3 regions of the Planomonospora antibiotica genome follow, and region 1 is predicted to be linked to each of the others. Evidence: riboswitches for the same ligand, from Rfam matches in the RefSeq annotation. Region 1 holds a riboswitch; each other region holds the start of a gene.
The links. A riboswitch is a leader RNA that binds a small molecule or an ion and turns the genes downstream of it on or off. The one in region 1 is predicted to bind cyclic di-AMP.
Positions count from the first base shown of each region.

Region 2: it holds a riboswitch for cyclic di-AMP, as region 1 does, so the genes downstream of both, IEZ06_RS13825 (CHAP domain-containing protein) here and IEZ06_RS16015 (C40 family peptidase) in region 1, are expected to answer to the same signal.
Region 3: it holds a riboswitch for cyclic di-AMP, as region 1 does, so the genes downstream of both, IEZ06_RS34000 (coiled-coil domain-containing protein) here and IEZ06_RS16015 (C40 family peptidase) in region 1, are expected to answer to the same signal.

Region 1 is NZ_BMQE01000015.1:47,963-52,395, reverse strand. Features, by position in the region: gene IEZ06_RS16025 (RDD family protein) at 1-1,153, opposite strand, end outside; gene IEZ06_RS16020 (amino-acid N-acetyltransferase) at 1,241-1,828, opposite strand; cyclic di-AMP (ydaO/yuaA leader) riboswitch at 2,157-2,310, shown strand; gene IEZ06_RS16015 (C40 family peptidase) at 2,319-3,362, shown strand; gene IEZ06_RS16010 (LuxR C-terminal-related transcriptional regulator) at 3,474-3,674, opposite strand; gene lysX (bifunctional lysylphosphatidylglycerol synthetase/lysine--tRNA ligase LysX) at 4,306-4,433, opposite strand, start outside.
Region 2 is NZ_BMQE01000012.1:36,185-40,617, reverse strand. Features, by position in the region: gene IEZ06_RS13830 (ABC transporter substrate-binding protein) at 1-825, opposite strand, end outside; gene IEZ06_RS13825 (CHAP domain-containing protein) at 1,251-2,090, opposite strand; cyclic di-AMP (ydaO/yuaA leader) riboswitch at 2,110-2,245, opposite strand; gene IEZ06_RS13820 (aldo/keto reductase) at 2,441-3,268, opposite strand; gene IEZ06_RS13815 (hypothetical protein) at 3,473-4,433, shown strand, end outside.
Region 3 is NZ_BMQE01000076.1:13,669-18,101, forward strand. Features, by position in the region: gene IEZ06_RS33990 (heavy metal translocating P-type ATPase) at 1-140, shown strand, start outside; gene IEZ06_RS33995 (MarC family protein) at 570-1,202, shown strand; cyclic di-AMP (ydaO/yuaA leader) riboswitch at 1,474-1,609, shown strand; gene IEZ06_RS34000 (coiled-coil domain-containing protein) at 1,613-2,596, shown strand; gene IEZ06_RS34005 (CHAP domain-containing protein) at 2,890-3,690, shown strand; gene IEZ06_RS34010 (DUF305 domain-containing protein) at 3,894-4,433, shown strand, end outside.

The DNA of each region.
Region 1 (4,433 bases):
GGCTGAAGATGCCGATGAGCGGTCCGACGACCGGAACCCAGCGCAGACCCGTCGGGCCGTAGAGCACGCCCGCACGCTTGAGCGCGGCGTCCGCGGAGAGTCCGCCGGCCGTCGAGACGCTCCCGACCGGGACCACCTTGATGCCCATGACCATCTTGCCGACGGTCTGGCCGTTCTGCTTGAGCATGAAGAACTCGTAGCCGGCGTAGATCAGGAACCCGAGGAGCGAGGTGAGCAGGTCGTAGAGGAAAGTGCTCCCCTCGGTGATCCCGTTGGCTCCGAAGCTGGGCAGCACGATCAGCCCGGCCAGCGCGAAGCTGAGGATGAGCGTCGGGATCGCCAGGATCACCCCGTCGACGAGGCGGGCCACCAGACGCTGCCACCACTCCGCGAGCGGGGCGGGGGCCCCGGGAGGCGTCACGCCCTGCGGCGCGTAGCCCTGGCCGTAACCCGGCTGCTGGCCGTACCCCTGGGGCTGGCCGTAGCCCGGCTGGGCCGCCTGCTGACCGTAGCCCTGCTGGCCGCCGTAGCCCGGCTGCTGGCCGTACCCCTGGGGCTGGCCGTAGCCCGGCTGGGCCGCCTGCTGACCGTAACCGGGCTGCTGGCCGTAGCCCTGCTCGTGGGAGGCCGCCTGCCCGTAGCCCGGCTGGGCCGCCTGCTGACCGTAACCGGGCTGCTGGCCGTAGCCCTGCTCGTGGGAGGCCGCCTGCCCGTAACCCGGCTGGGCCGCCTGCTGGCCGTAGCCCTGCTGCTGGCCGTACGCGCCCGTCCCCTGCTGGCCGTAGCCCGGCTGGGCGGCCTGCTGGCCGTAACCGGGCTGCTGGCCGTAGCCCTGCTCGTGGGAGGCCGCCTGCCCGTAACCCGGCTGGGCCGCCTGCTGGCCGTAGCCCGGCTGCTGGCCGTACGCGCCCGTCCCCTGCTGGCCGTAGCCCGGCTGGGCGGCCTGCTGGCCGTAGCCCTGCTGCTGGCCGTAGGCGGGCGGGGTCTGCGGGCCCGTGCCCTCGCCCCGGTATCCCACGATCGTCACGTCGGGGTCGTGCCCGCCCTGGGCGTGCTGACCGTACGCGTTCTGCTGTCCGTATTCCGGCTGCCCCGACGGTGTGCGATCGCGGTCGGGATCATCCTGCGGATACGGCGGCTGTCCGGTGCTCACCGCGTCACCTCACTTCGACTGGGCATGTGTCTTATGTCAGACATGCATGCTTGCTGCTGCACAAGGTATCGACATAGGTAAGAACAGTCACCTTTCCTGGTAGTCAGCCCCGGCGTCATTCTCGCCGAGGTGCAGCAGCATCCTGGTGTTCCCCAAGGTGTTCGGCTTGACGTGCTCGAGCTCGAGAAACTCCGCGACGCCCTCGTCGTAGGAGGCGAGGAGCTCCGCGTAGACCTCCGGGGAGACCGGCGTCCCCTGGAGCTCGCGGAATCCGTGCCGGGCGAAGAAATCGACCTCGAACGTCAGGCAGAAGACCCGGCGCAGGCCCAGTTCGCGGGCGGCGCGGATGAGCTGGGAGACGATCAGGTGCCCGATGCCCATCTTCCGGCAGGAGGGGTCGACGGCGACCGTGCGGATCTCGGCCAGGTCCTCCCAGAGCACATGGAGCGCGCCGCAGCCGACGACCCGGCCGGCCCGCTCGGCCACCCAGAACTCCTGCACGTCCTCGTACAGCGTGACGGTGGCCTTCTCCAGCAGGCGCGGGCCCGCCCCGGCGTAGGTGTCGACGAGCCGCCTGATGGACCGGACATCCGGGGTCCGCGCCCGGCGCACCGTGATCGCCTCGGCGTGGGGTACGGCCTGCGTGGGGAAATGCTCCGCAACCTGCTCCGTCATTCGATCAGAGTACGTCCTCTGTCGTCTGTGGTTACGGCTCGTCCTTAACTCATCCCCCAGAAGCATCATGCGTCACCGGGCGTGAGCCGCACCACTCCCCGCCGTCTCCCGCCGGCCACCGGTTCTCCCGGGTGCGGCAGCGCAGGCCGGCGAAGACCCCACGCTGCGGCCGAGAGCCGGGCGGCGGGCAGCGCAATGTCACACCGATCATGACTCCGTGTGACCTGCCCGTGATTTCCTCGTTTGAGAATCCTTACCAAGTTTGGAGTTCTGGTTGAGCTTGAACTCCCATTGCACTAGTGTCCAGGCTCGATGTCGGCTCACCCCGAGAGCCGGCCCGCCGAATCTCCGAGCGCGGAGAACCGGGGACCCACCTCCCTGAAGTCCCCCGGGGTGAATCCGAGACGCCGTCAGCGCTCTCGGTAGGGCTGCCTCCGGCCCGAACCCGTCAGCTAACCCGGTAGGCGGTGCGAGGAAGAGGAGCCTGTTGGTGAAGCGCACGCGCGAACGCGGGAGAGAACATGCGGGCAAGCACGCCCGCTACCGAGAACGCACCCCGCACGGATTCCCGCTCCGGATCACCGTCGTCGCGGCCGTCTTCGCCTCCCTGACCCTCGGGACCCCCCTGGTCGCCGCCGCCGACCCCCAGCCGAGCCTCCAGCAGCTCGCCAAGCAGGCCGACAAGCTGCACACGGAGATCGCTCAGCTCACCGAGCAGTACAACGGGGAGCGGGTCAAGCTCAAGCAGGCCGAGCGGGCCGCCGCCGCCGCCAAGAAGACCCTCGCCACCAGCGAGTCCCAGCTGGAGTCCCGGCGCCACAAGGCCAGCCTGCTCGCGCAGAGCAGCTACATGACGGGCGGCCTGGGCGGCGGTCTCGCCTTCACCTCCTCCGGCGACCCCGACGCCTTCCTCGACCAGGCGGCCGCCGCCTACGCCCTCCAGCAGCGGCAGAGCGAGGAGGTCGCCCAGGTCAGCCGGGCGATCCAGGCCGCCGAGCGGGCGAAGGCCAGCGCGAAGGCGCGGACCGCCGAGGTCACCGCCCTCCTCGACGAACTCGGCACGAAGCGCACCAAGATCGAGCGGCTGGTCGCCCGGGTCGAGAGCAACCTGTTCCGGGAGGTGCGCGAGCGCGCCGGCGGCGGGGGCCGGGCCGTGAAGGTCGACATGCCGATCGTGGGCGGCGGGAAGGCCGCCGAGGCCGCCCGCTGGGCGCTCAGCCAGCAGCTCAAGCCCTACGTGTGGGGTGCCGAGGGTCCCGGCAGCTATGACTGCTCGGGCCTGGTCATGTGGGCCTACCAGAAGGTCGGGATCAGCCTGCCGCACTACACCGGCAACCAGTGGACCGCGGGCACGCAGATCCCCAAGGAGCAGATGCGCCCCGGAGACCTGGTCTTCTTCCACAGGGACCTGCACCACGTCGGGATCTACATCGGCGGGGGCCTGATGGTCCACGCGCCGCGGACCGGCGACGTCGTCCGCATCGCTCCGATCGCGGGCCGTCCGTTCGCCGGCGCCGTACGGATCGCGGACTGAGGCGGAGTCCGGCCGGAGGCGGCGGCTCCGGACCGGACGCGACTTCGGACTGGACGCGACTTCGGACTGGACGCGGCTCCGGACCGGACGCGGCTCCGGACCGGGTCCGGGTCAGATCAGGCGGCGGCGCGCGGCCCAGGCCACCGCCTCGATGGCCGTGGCCACGCCGATGCGGTCGCAGATGCCGCGCAGCCTCCGGCGGACGGTGCGCCCGCTGATGTCGAGACGCCGCCCCACCCGGTCCACCGTGACCCCCTTGGCGAGTTCCGCCAGGAGAACGAGATCCTCGTCGCTCAGATCCACCTCGCTCACGGCCAGAAGGCCGCGACGGGCATCCACTACGACTTCTGGATATGCCATCTAGAGGTCCTCCCCCGCACCGGCATCCAGCCGTGAGTGTGATCGGAACCAATGCCGCCCGTCAGGAACGGTAAACGTCTTCTTCAAAGGTCGTCAAGTTCTGCTCTCCATAGATCCGGGGACCTACATTGACTTAGTGGCTATTACGTGAAGTACTGACGATATGTCGGGGTTTTGCGAATAAGCCGAGGCCGGACGGCGGCCGGGCGCGAACGGGCCGGCGGCCGCCCGGCGAACGGCCCGCGAGCACGGGCGACGGCTCCGGAGCGGGACGCCGTCGCCACCGGGACGGTCCCGTCGCCGCGCCCGCGGGGCCGCCCGTCCCGCGCTCCGCAGGAGGCATGAGACTTTTGTCACGCCGGCCACTGGAGCACCACGGCCGAAACGGAAGGAGCCTCGTGTCCGGCTGCCGGACACGAGGCTCATTTCTCTGCATTCGTTAATAACCGCCGGGATGATTGATCGTCCGGCGATATAGGACACGGCCGAAAAGGAGTTTCTGATCCGTGCGTTGAAAGGCGCGCCGGGGCACCCGGACCGCACCGCCACGGCCGGGGGCGCCGCCCCCGGCCGTGGACGCCCGTCAGGCTCCGCCGGTCGGCTTGACCAGCGGGAACAGGATGGTCTCGCGGATGTTCCTGCCGGTGAAGGCCATGACGAGGCGGTCGACGCCCAGGCCCATCCCGCCCGTCGGCGGCATCGCGTATTCCA
Region 2 (4,433 bases), on a different contig from region 1:
GAGCTTGGCGGTCAGGCCGGCCTCACTGAAGGACTTCACCGTGTCGAACGCGGTCTTGACGGCCGGGTTCTTGTCGATGACGAGCTGGTTGTTGGTGTCGAAGTAGGCGATGTTGCCGTTCTTCGGCCCCTCCTGCGAGAGCACCACGTTGAAGAGGGTGTTCGGGCCGTCGAGGAACTTGGGGTCGCCCTTGCCGGGGTTGGCGGCCTGGAACTTCTTGCCGGCCTCCATGAAGGCGGCCCAGTCCGGCCAGAGCTTGCCGACTTCCTCGCGGTCGCTCGGCAGGCCGGCCTTCTCGAACAGGTCCTTGCGGTAGCACATGGTCATGCCGCCGATGTCGGTGCCCAGCGCGAAGAGCTTGCCGTCCTTGTTGACGCCGTTCTCCCACTTGGCCGCGGGGAAGTCGGCCTTGCGGTTCTCCAGGCCGAACTGGCCGAGGTCGGCGAAGAACTGCGGGCGGGCCTTCATCAGGCCCATCGCGCCCTCGTCGATGCCGACGATGTCGGCGGCGCCGCTGCCGGCCTGCAGCTTCTGCAGCAGCTGCGGGAGGAAGACGTCCTCGAACCGGTCGGTCAGGTTCTGGTACTTGACCTGGATGTTCGGGTGCTCGGCGTTCCACTTCTTGACGGCCTCGTCGTAGCCGAAGTTCTCGCCGCCGCCGAAGGTGTGGACGGTGATGGTGACCGGCGCGGCCGCGGCCGAGGACGCGCCGTCGCCGCCGGCGGCGGGCGTGGGCTCGCTCGAACCGCAGGACGTGATCGCAAGGGCGGTGGCCGCCATGACCGCTACTGCGGCGAGCTTGCCCTGCCGCTTGGTGTTCAACATTCCGGACCCCTCTCAGGTGGTCGCCCGAATCGGTGGGAGGTGCAGCCGCGGCCGGTCCCCGACAAACCCGGACCGAGGCTGGCTGCTCTGCAACATGCTTTGGGAGCGCTCCCACGAAGAGTGGACGATAGGCAACCGGAACGTCAATATGCCGAAACTCAACCGTTACATCTTGGACTTAAACCTAGGACATATAGCGGTTTATCGGGAGATAAGCCTCAGATAGGCTGTTGGGAGCGCTCCCATCACGTGAGCATGCATCCCGGTTCTTCCGGGGCCGGGAGGAGGGATCCCCCCGTCCGCGGACGGGGGGATCCCGCTCCCGGAGGGCGGAGCCGGCCGCCGGGCGGGGAACCGGTCCCGGAAGCCGGAAGAGGGGTACGGCCCGCCGGGCCGTACCCCTCCGGTGCGCCGTCCGGCGCGGATCAGGACCGGTAGACCGGATAGCCGTAGCCGACGACCTCGGCCTTGGGGCGGACGCGCCGCTCGACCTTGCCGTTGCCGGTGTTGCCCTCGATCGTGGTGATCGTGCCGTCGCCGTTGTCCTCCTCGACCAGGCCGACGTGGTCGATGCCGTACAGGCTGTCGCCCCGCTTCCAGTCGAAGAAGACGACCGCGCCGGGCTTGGCGGTGGTGCCCCAGTGGCCGTTGGCCCGGAACCACTGGGCGTAGGTCACGGTGTAGGCGTCCCAGCCGAAGACCGGCCGGATGCCGGCCTGCTCGCCGACCCAGGAGACGAACATCGCGCACCAGGGCGCGTTGGCGTAGCCGCGGATCGCGCCGCCGTCGCGCTCGACGGTCTCCGCGGCGCGGTGGGAGTCCATGTACCACCGGTGGAACCTGGTGCCGCCGCCCCGGTCGTTCTCCTTCACGCCGATCTGGCTCTCGGCGATGGAGAGCACCTCCTCGGCCGAGACCCGGGGCAGCCCGTCGGCGATGAGCTGCAGGGGGGTCCTGGCCGAGGCGGCGGCGGAGGCGGGCAGGCCCCCGGAGATCCCGGCGGACCCGGTGAGGACGTCGGCCGAAGCCTGGCGGGGGGCCTCGGCGTGGGCCGGAGGGCTCGCCACGGCGCCGCCCGCGAGGGTGACCGACGCGCCCAGCAGGACGTGGGTCAGGCGGCGCCGCCTCGCGGAGGCGGGCGAGGCGGGAGACGCGGTGGGGGTGGGAGACGCGGTGGAGGCGGGAGACGCGGTGGGGGCGCCGCCGGTCTTCGCGGGGGAGGTGCGGCGGTGCTTCACGGGGGAGGTACGGCGGTGCTTGCCCATGCGGGGGTTCGACTCCTTGCTCGGCTTCCGTGCCGCCTACCGGGTTAGCTGACGGGTTCGGGCCAGGAAGTGCCCTACAGCGCGCGGGCGCTGATTCACCCCGAGGGAGGTGGGTCCCCGGTTCCGCGGGGTCGCGGATTCGGCGTCCATGACCTCATCGGGAGGAGGCCGGGCGGGCTGAGTCACGCCGCGGCAAAGTCCGGTCAAGACGGGGTGAGGGTGCGGGCCGGGGGTCAGCGTGGAGTATCGAACAGGCAAAGGATCAATAAATATGAAAAATCGGGCTGGGCTCGCCCGGTGGCGAGCCCGGCCCGAGAACGGTGGTCCCCCGAACGGCCGCCGGGCGGCCCTCAGCTCACCTGGTTGAACGTGGCGGGGTCCGGACCGAGGCGCCGGCCCGCGTCCAGCGAGGCGATCGCCTCCATGTCCTCGTCGTCCAGCTCGAACCCGAACACGTCGAGGTTCTCGGCGATCCGCGACGGCGTGACCGACTTGGGGATCACCACGTTGCCCAGCCGCAGGTGCCAGCGGAGCACCACCTGGGCGGGGGTGACCCCGTGCCGGGCCGCGACCCCGGCCAGGACCGGCTCGTCCAGCAGCCCCCGGCCCTGGCCGAGCGGGCTCCACGCCTCCGTGACGATGCCGTGCGCGGCGTGGTGGCCGCGCAGCTCGGCCTGGGGGAGCTGCGGGTGCAGCTCGATCTGGTTGACGGCCGGCACGACGCTCCCCTCCTGGAGCACGCGCTCCAGGTGCTCCACCGTGAAGTTGCTGACCCCCACGGCCCGCACCCGGCCGTCGGCGTACAGCTTCTCCAGTGCCCGCCACGCCTCCGGGTACAGGTCCTGCGCCGGGACCGGCCAGTGGATCAGGTAGAGGTCGAGGTAGTCCAGGCCGAGCCGTTCCATGGTCGCGTCGAACGCGCGCAGCGCCGCGTCGTAGCCGTGGGCGTCGTTCCAGAGCTTGGACGTGACGAACACCTCCTCGCGCGGCACGCCGGAGGCGCGCAGGGCCCGGCCCACGCCCTCCTCGTTGCGGTACAGCGCGGCGGTGTCGATGCTCCGGTAGCCGGCCTCGAGCGCGGTGGCCACGGCGGTGGCGGCCTCGTCGTCGGGCACCTGCCAGACGCCGAAACCGAGCCGGGGCATGCGGACGCCGTTGTTGAGAGTCACGAGTTCCATGCCTTCATGATCTCCCATCCACACCGGGACGAACCGGCTGGAACAGTGCTTTACCTCTCACAGGGCGTGGTCGGCTGTTCACCCGGGATTCCCGGTCCCGTAAGACCGCCGCGTTACGTTGGGGCGGTCGTGAACGGGTCATCGCCCGGCGTGGAGCAGGACGGTCGAGACCACGCGCGGGATCAGTGTTCGGCCGTAGCCTGGGTGGAGTCCCCGCTGCAGATGCTCTGCGCGGTGGAGGCCCACCACGCGGGACTGCTGGGCACCCGGACCCGGGTCGTGTCCCGGGCGGGGCTGCGCCCGCTCGCCGTCACCCGCCGGGAGCTGCACCGGCTCGGCCTGCCGGGCGGGCTGGAGCTGGCCGGACCGGAGCCGGACATGCCGCGCCCGGCCCGCGCCGCCGCCTGGGTGATGGGCGACGCCTTCTCCGGCCGGATCCAGCTGGCCTGGCTCACCGCCTTCCCGCGCCGCGTCGTGATCGTCGACGACGGGCTGGCCACCGTCCGGCTCCTGGAACTGCTCACTCGGCGGCCGGGCACGCCGCTGCTGCGGGCCCGCGCCACCGGCGGAGCGCTGCGCTCCGCGCTCCGCGCGGCACTGGGGACGGCCGCCGCCCTGAGGCTCCGCGCCGCCGCCCGGTCCGGCCGGTTGACGGTCTTCACCGCGCTGCCCGTCCCGGACGAGCTGGCCGCGGCCGTACGGAGCACCGGGGCGGAACTGGTGACCCACGACTTCGCCTGGCTGCGCGGCCAGCCGCTGCACGGCCCCGGCCCGCGGGAGCGCACCGTCGTGCTGGGCACCTCGCTGGTCCGCAACGGCCTGATCCACCGCGAGCGCTACTTCACCTGGCTGTCCGGGCTCGGCTCGGCCGGGCCCGTCGCCTACTTCCCGCACCGGCGGGAGGACCCCGACGACCTCGCCCGGGTCGGGCGGCAGCCCGGGATCACCGTCTACGACGGCGGGGGTCCCGCCGAGATGACCCTGCGCGGGCTGGCCGCCGAGCAGCGGGTGCTGAGCCTGCCCTCCACCGCGGTCACCTCCCTGCGGGTCCTGCTCTCGGCGCGGGGCGTGACCGTGGAGACGGTGGAGGTCCCCGACGAGTGGTGGACCTCCCGGGCGGCGCCGTCGCTCCGCTCCCATCTTTCGATGTTCGCCCATCACGACA
Region 3 (4,433 bases), on a different contig from region 1:
TCTGGGCCTTCGCCTACAACGTGGCCGCCCTGCCGCTGGCCGCCCTCGGCCTGCTCAACCCGATGATCGCAGGAGCGGCGATGGCGTTCTCCAGCGTGTTCGTGGTCACCAACAGCCTGCGCCTGCGCGGCTTCAGATAGGAACCGCCGCTGCAACCGAGTGGAGCCCTTCCCCCGGTTCGGGGGAAGGGCTCCACTCGGTTGCGGCATGAACGATGATCTGCCGCACCCCGACGGCCTGCAGCGCTATGGTCCCGGCAACCCTTCGGCACCCTCCGCGCTGCTTCTGATGGCGGCGGAGGCGTGGCCGGCAGCGGGGAGCGAGCGGTGGATCTGCCCGCTTTCGCGTACGGATCTCAATCAGCTTGGAAGGAATACTGAAGTCAGGCTGGAGGTTGAGCGTGCCAGGAGGTGCAGACATGATCACCCAGCGGGTTGACGCCGAAGTCGCGGTGTGGCTGCGTTGGACGGTGCCCTGCTACTCCACGGTCCCCCGGTCCGTCCCGCTCCCCTAGCGACTCTCCAGAGGCCAGGGGACGGGGATGTCCTCTTGTCCCGTGGAGTCTCGTCATGTCCATCGCCGTTCTGACCGCCCATTCCGCGCTCTTTGTCCAGGCGTTCGTCACCCTGCTCGTCATCTTCGATCCGCTGGCCGCAGTGCCGATCTTCCTCACCCTGACCCGTAATCAAAATCCGGCCGGTCGCCGTCGAACAGCCCGCGTGTCCGTGCTCGTCGCCGCAGGGATCGTCTCCGTCTTCGCGATCGCCGGTAATCGCCTGCTGGACGCGCTGGGTATCTCCCTGCAGGCGCTCCAGGTCGCCGGTGGAGCGCTCCTGGCGCTCATCGCACTGGATCTACTCAAAGCCGACTGCGCCAAAGAGCGCGCCAACGCCGAAAGCGGCGCCGTGGCCTTCGTCCCGCTGGGCACGCCGCTGCTGGCCGGGCCTGGAGCCATCGCCGCCGTCATGCTCTACATGGAAAAAGCCGGCAGCTTCGCTGCGGTAACCGCTGTGGTTCTGGCTCTGGTCGCCGCGCTCGTCCTGACTTGGATGACGCTGCGGTTCTCTTCCCTCATCGGCCGCGTCCTCAAGGACAACGGGCTGAACCTCATCACCCGGATCATGGGCCTGCTCGGTGCGGCGATCGCCGTACAGCTCGTCGCCGGGGCCGTCCAGCATTGGGCGCGGTGGGGTGTGGGATGAACACGTGACCACTTTCTACTACTTTCCATAGCAGGGCTTGCGGCATCGTCATTGCTGTTCCCCTCTGCCAGGTATGGCCGGATGAGCCTGGCCCCGGCCAAGGTGATGATGAGGATCACGCCCTTCCGCGACAGCTCTTCCCTGGTGGAGGCCTGTTCTTCTCCGCTTACCCGCCACGGCAGCGGCGATCACAGCCTGATCGCCACCGGGTATCGGATTGCGTACATATCACCAAGTCTTTACTACTATGCTTCGTTTTGCCTCGGCCCTGGTGGCCGGGCTGCCTAATCCTTGGCGCGTTGCCGGGGAGCCGGGGAACCACCGCACCTGGGGTGAACCACTTCGGTGGAAGGGCTTTCTCCAGCCCGAACCCGTCAGCTAACCCGGTCGGCTGAAGGAGAGGAGAGTTCGTGGCGGCTGCGTCCCCCGCATCCCCTGCGTTCCGTCGTCATGCGATCGTGGCCGCCTTCCTGGCCGCGGGACTCGGTTTCATCCTCGGCGTCCCTACCGCGGGCAGCGCGGCCCCCAAGCCCACTGAGGCCGAGCTCAGGAAGGACCTGGCCAGGCTCAACAAGAAGGTCGACACCCTCATCGAGGCCTACGCCGCCAAGCGCGAGTCGCTGGCCAAGGCGCACAAGGCCGAGGGCGTCGCCAAGAAGAACCTGCGCAAGGCCGAGGAGGCATTCACCGCGGCCAAGGGCGAGGTCGATTCCATCGCCCAGCTCCGCTACCAGAGCAGTTCCGGCGACCTTCCGGCGCTGCTGTTCCCCGGTGACATGGGCGGCGCCGCGCTGATGGAGCAGCTGCTCGCCCAGCAGAGTGCCCACTTGGAGGGGTTCACCCGTAGCCGGGACGCCCGCAAGCGGGCCGCCGAGCGGGCCGCCCGGCTCACCGAGCAGATCCGGGGGGAGGCCGAGAAGGTCGAGGACCAGCGCGAGGAGGCCGAGCGGCTCATCCGCGACATCAAAAAAAGGCTCGACCAGCTTGTCCCGCTGGGTTCCGGCCGCCGCTCCAACGGCAGCTGGGCTCCCCAGCTGCCCAACGGGCCCGACAACATCACCGATCGCACCCGGAACATGCGCGATGCCATCAGCAGACGCTTCAGCCTCCCTTACGCGGTCGGCTGCTACCGGGCGGCCAACGACGGCGGCGAGCACCCGCTCGGGCGCGCCTGCGACTTCATGATGAGCGCCGGTGGTGCGATGCCCTCGGCGGCCAATCTCAAGCTCGGCGACGAGATCGCCGACTGGGCGATCAAGAACAAGGACAAGCTCGGCGTCAAGTACGTGATCTGGCGCCAGCGCATCAACCAGGGCTCGGGCTGGCGCTTCATGTCCGATCGCGGAAGCATCACCGCCAACCACTACGACCATCCGCACATCTCGATGTACTGATCTTCAGCCCGGTGCCGCCCAATCGGCACATGATGGAGCGACGCCGGACCGAAGCGGAAAGGCAGCCCTCCTCTCCTCCTCCCGCCGGGCGATAGACCTTCCCCATATTCCGACATATGGCAACGAAGAGGGGTATAACGCTCCTGTGTGGCAGACATCTGCGTGGACCGGATCCTGCGATGCCGAGGAGCGTATCGCGGGATGCACGTGCTCCTGCCCACCCAGCATTTCGCGAGGCCTACCCGCCAGAACTAAGGACCGGCCCGGTGGGCGAGGCAGGAGGGAGACCTCACATGAGCGATCGTCATGTTTTTTCTCCGCTTCTTCCCGACAATCTGCTACGCGCCGCCGTCTGCATAACCTTCATCACCTGCGCCCTGCCCATCGGTGCTCCCGCCTTCATGGCCGATGCGCCCCAGCAGACCCAGCCTGACGATGCGCGCCTGAGCAAAGGCGCCGCACCGCCACCAGCCGGCAAGCTGCCCCCAAAGAAACCCACCCCGGCAGAGTCGCTGCTCAAGGTGGCCGAAAAGCAGATCGGCATCACCGAGAACACCGTCGGCGGTGGCACCAAGTTCCACTCCTGGTACATGGCCTCGCAGCGCGCACAGGAGACTCTGGCCCGTGACGGCGGAGTCATGGAGAACTACGCCAACGCACCCTGGTGCGCGATGTTCATCTCCTGGGTCGGCGAACAGGCCGGCCTGCGGTCCGTCATCGGCGCGGACGCCTACGCCATCGCCTGGGCCGGATGGTTCCAAGACCGCCACCGCTGGGGCCACCTGGCCAAACCCGGCGCCCTTGTCTACTTCGACCTCGACAGCGACGACGATCGCGGCATCTACAAGATCGACCATATGGGCCTGGTGGAGCGCGACAACGAGGACGGCACGATCACCACGATCGAGGGCAACACCGACAAGGGCAAAGTCGAGCGGCGCATCCGACCCACCTCCGATGTCGTCGGCTACGGCTACCCGCGATACCCCTCCCCAGCGAAGGCGGCGACCCGCCATCCCAGCAGCACGAGCCCGCCCGGCCCCGGTACAGACCAGCCTGGTACAGGCCATGAAGCAGGCCGGCCTCGGTCGTGATCCGGCAATGCCTGCACCAGTCAAGATCCGCCTCTATGGGCCCCGGCCTGGTGGAATGGCCCGTTCTTCTACGGGAACATACCTGCTGCGCTCGGCACGGCCGCTGGCTATGCATTCGGGGGCCGGATCCGTGCCAGAGGGCTCCGGATCCGCCTGCGGTGCGGTCCGGGCATATTCGGGGACTTTCTAAAGGGGGCATTAGCATGATCGACGAGCGATCTCTGTCCGCTCGGCTTACGCTGAGCGCCGTGGCCGGGATCGGGGCGCTGGTTCTCCTGACTGGCTGCGGCGGCGAGGATTCAGCGACCGCTCCCACCGGTGCGGCGACCAGTGCTCCGACGACGACGGCGGCCAGCCAGCCGCCCAGTGCGGCCTTTAACGACGCCGACGTGACGTTCGCACAGACGATGATCGTGCACCATCAGCAGGCCGTGGAGATGGCTGAGCTGGCCCAGACACGCGCTGCGGATTCGGAGGTCAAGGACCTGGCGGCCAAGATCAAAGCCGCCCAGGATCCGGAGATCACTACCATGACGGGCTGGTTGTCGGCCTGGGGGAAACCGACGGCTCCGGCGGAAGGTCACGGCGGGCACGCCATGTCCGGGATGATGACCGAGGAGGATATGGAGAAACTCAAGGCGGCCACGGGTGCGGAGTTCGACCGCATGTTCTTGGAGATGATGATCGCTCACCACAGCGGCGCCATCGAGATGGCCAAGACCGAGCAGGCGCAGGGCATCAAC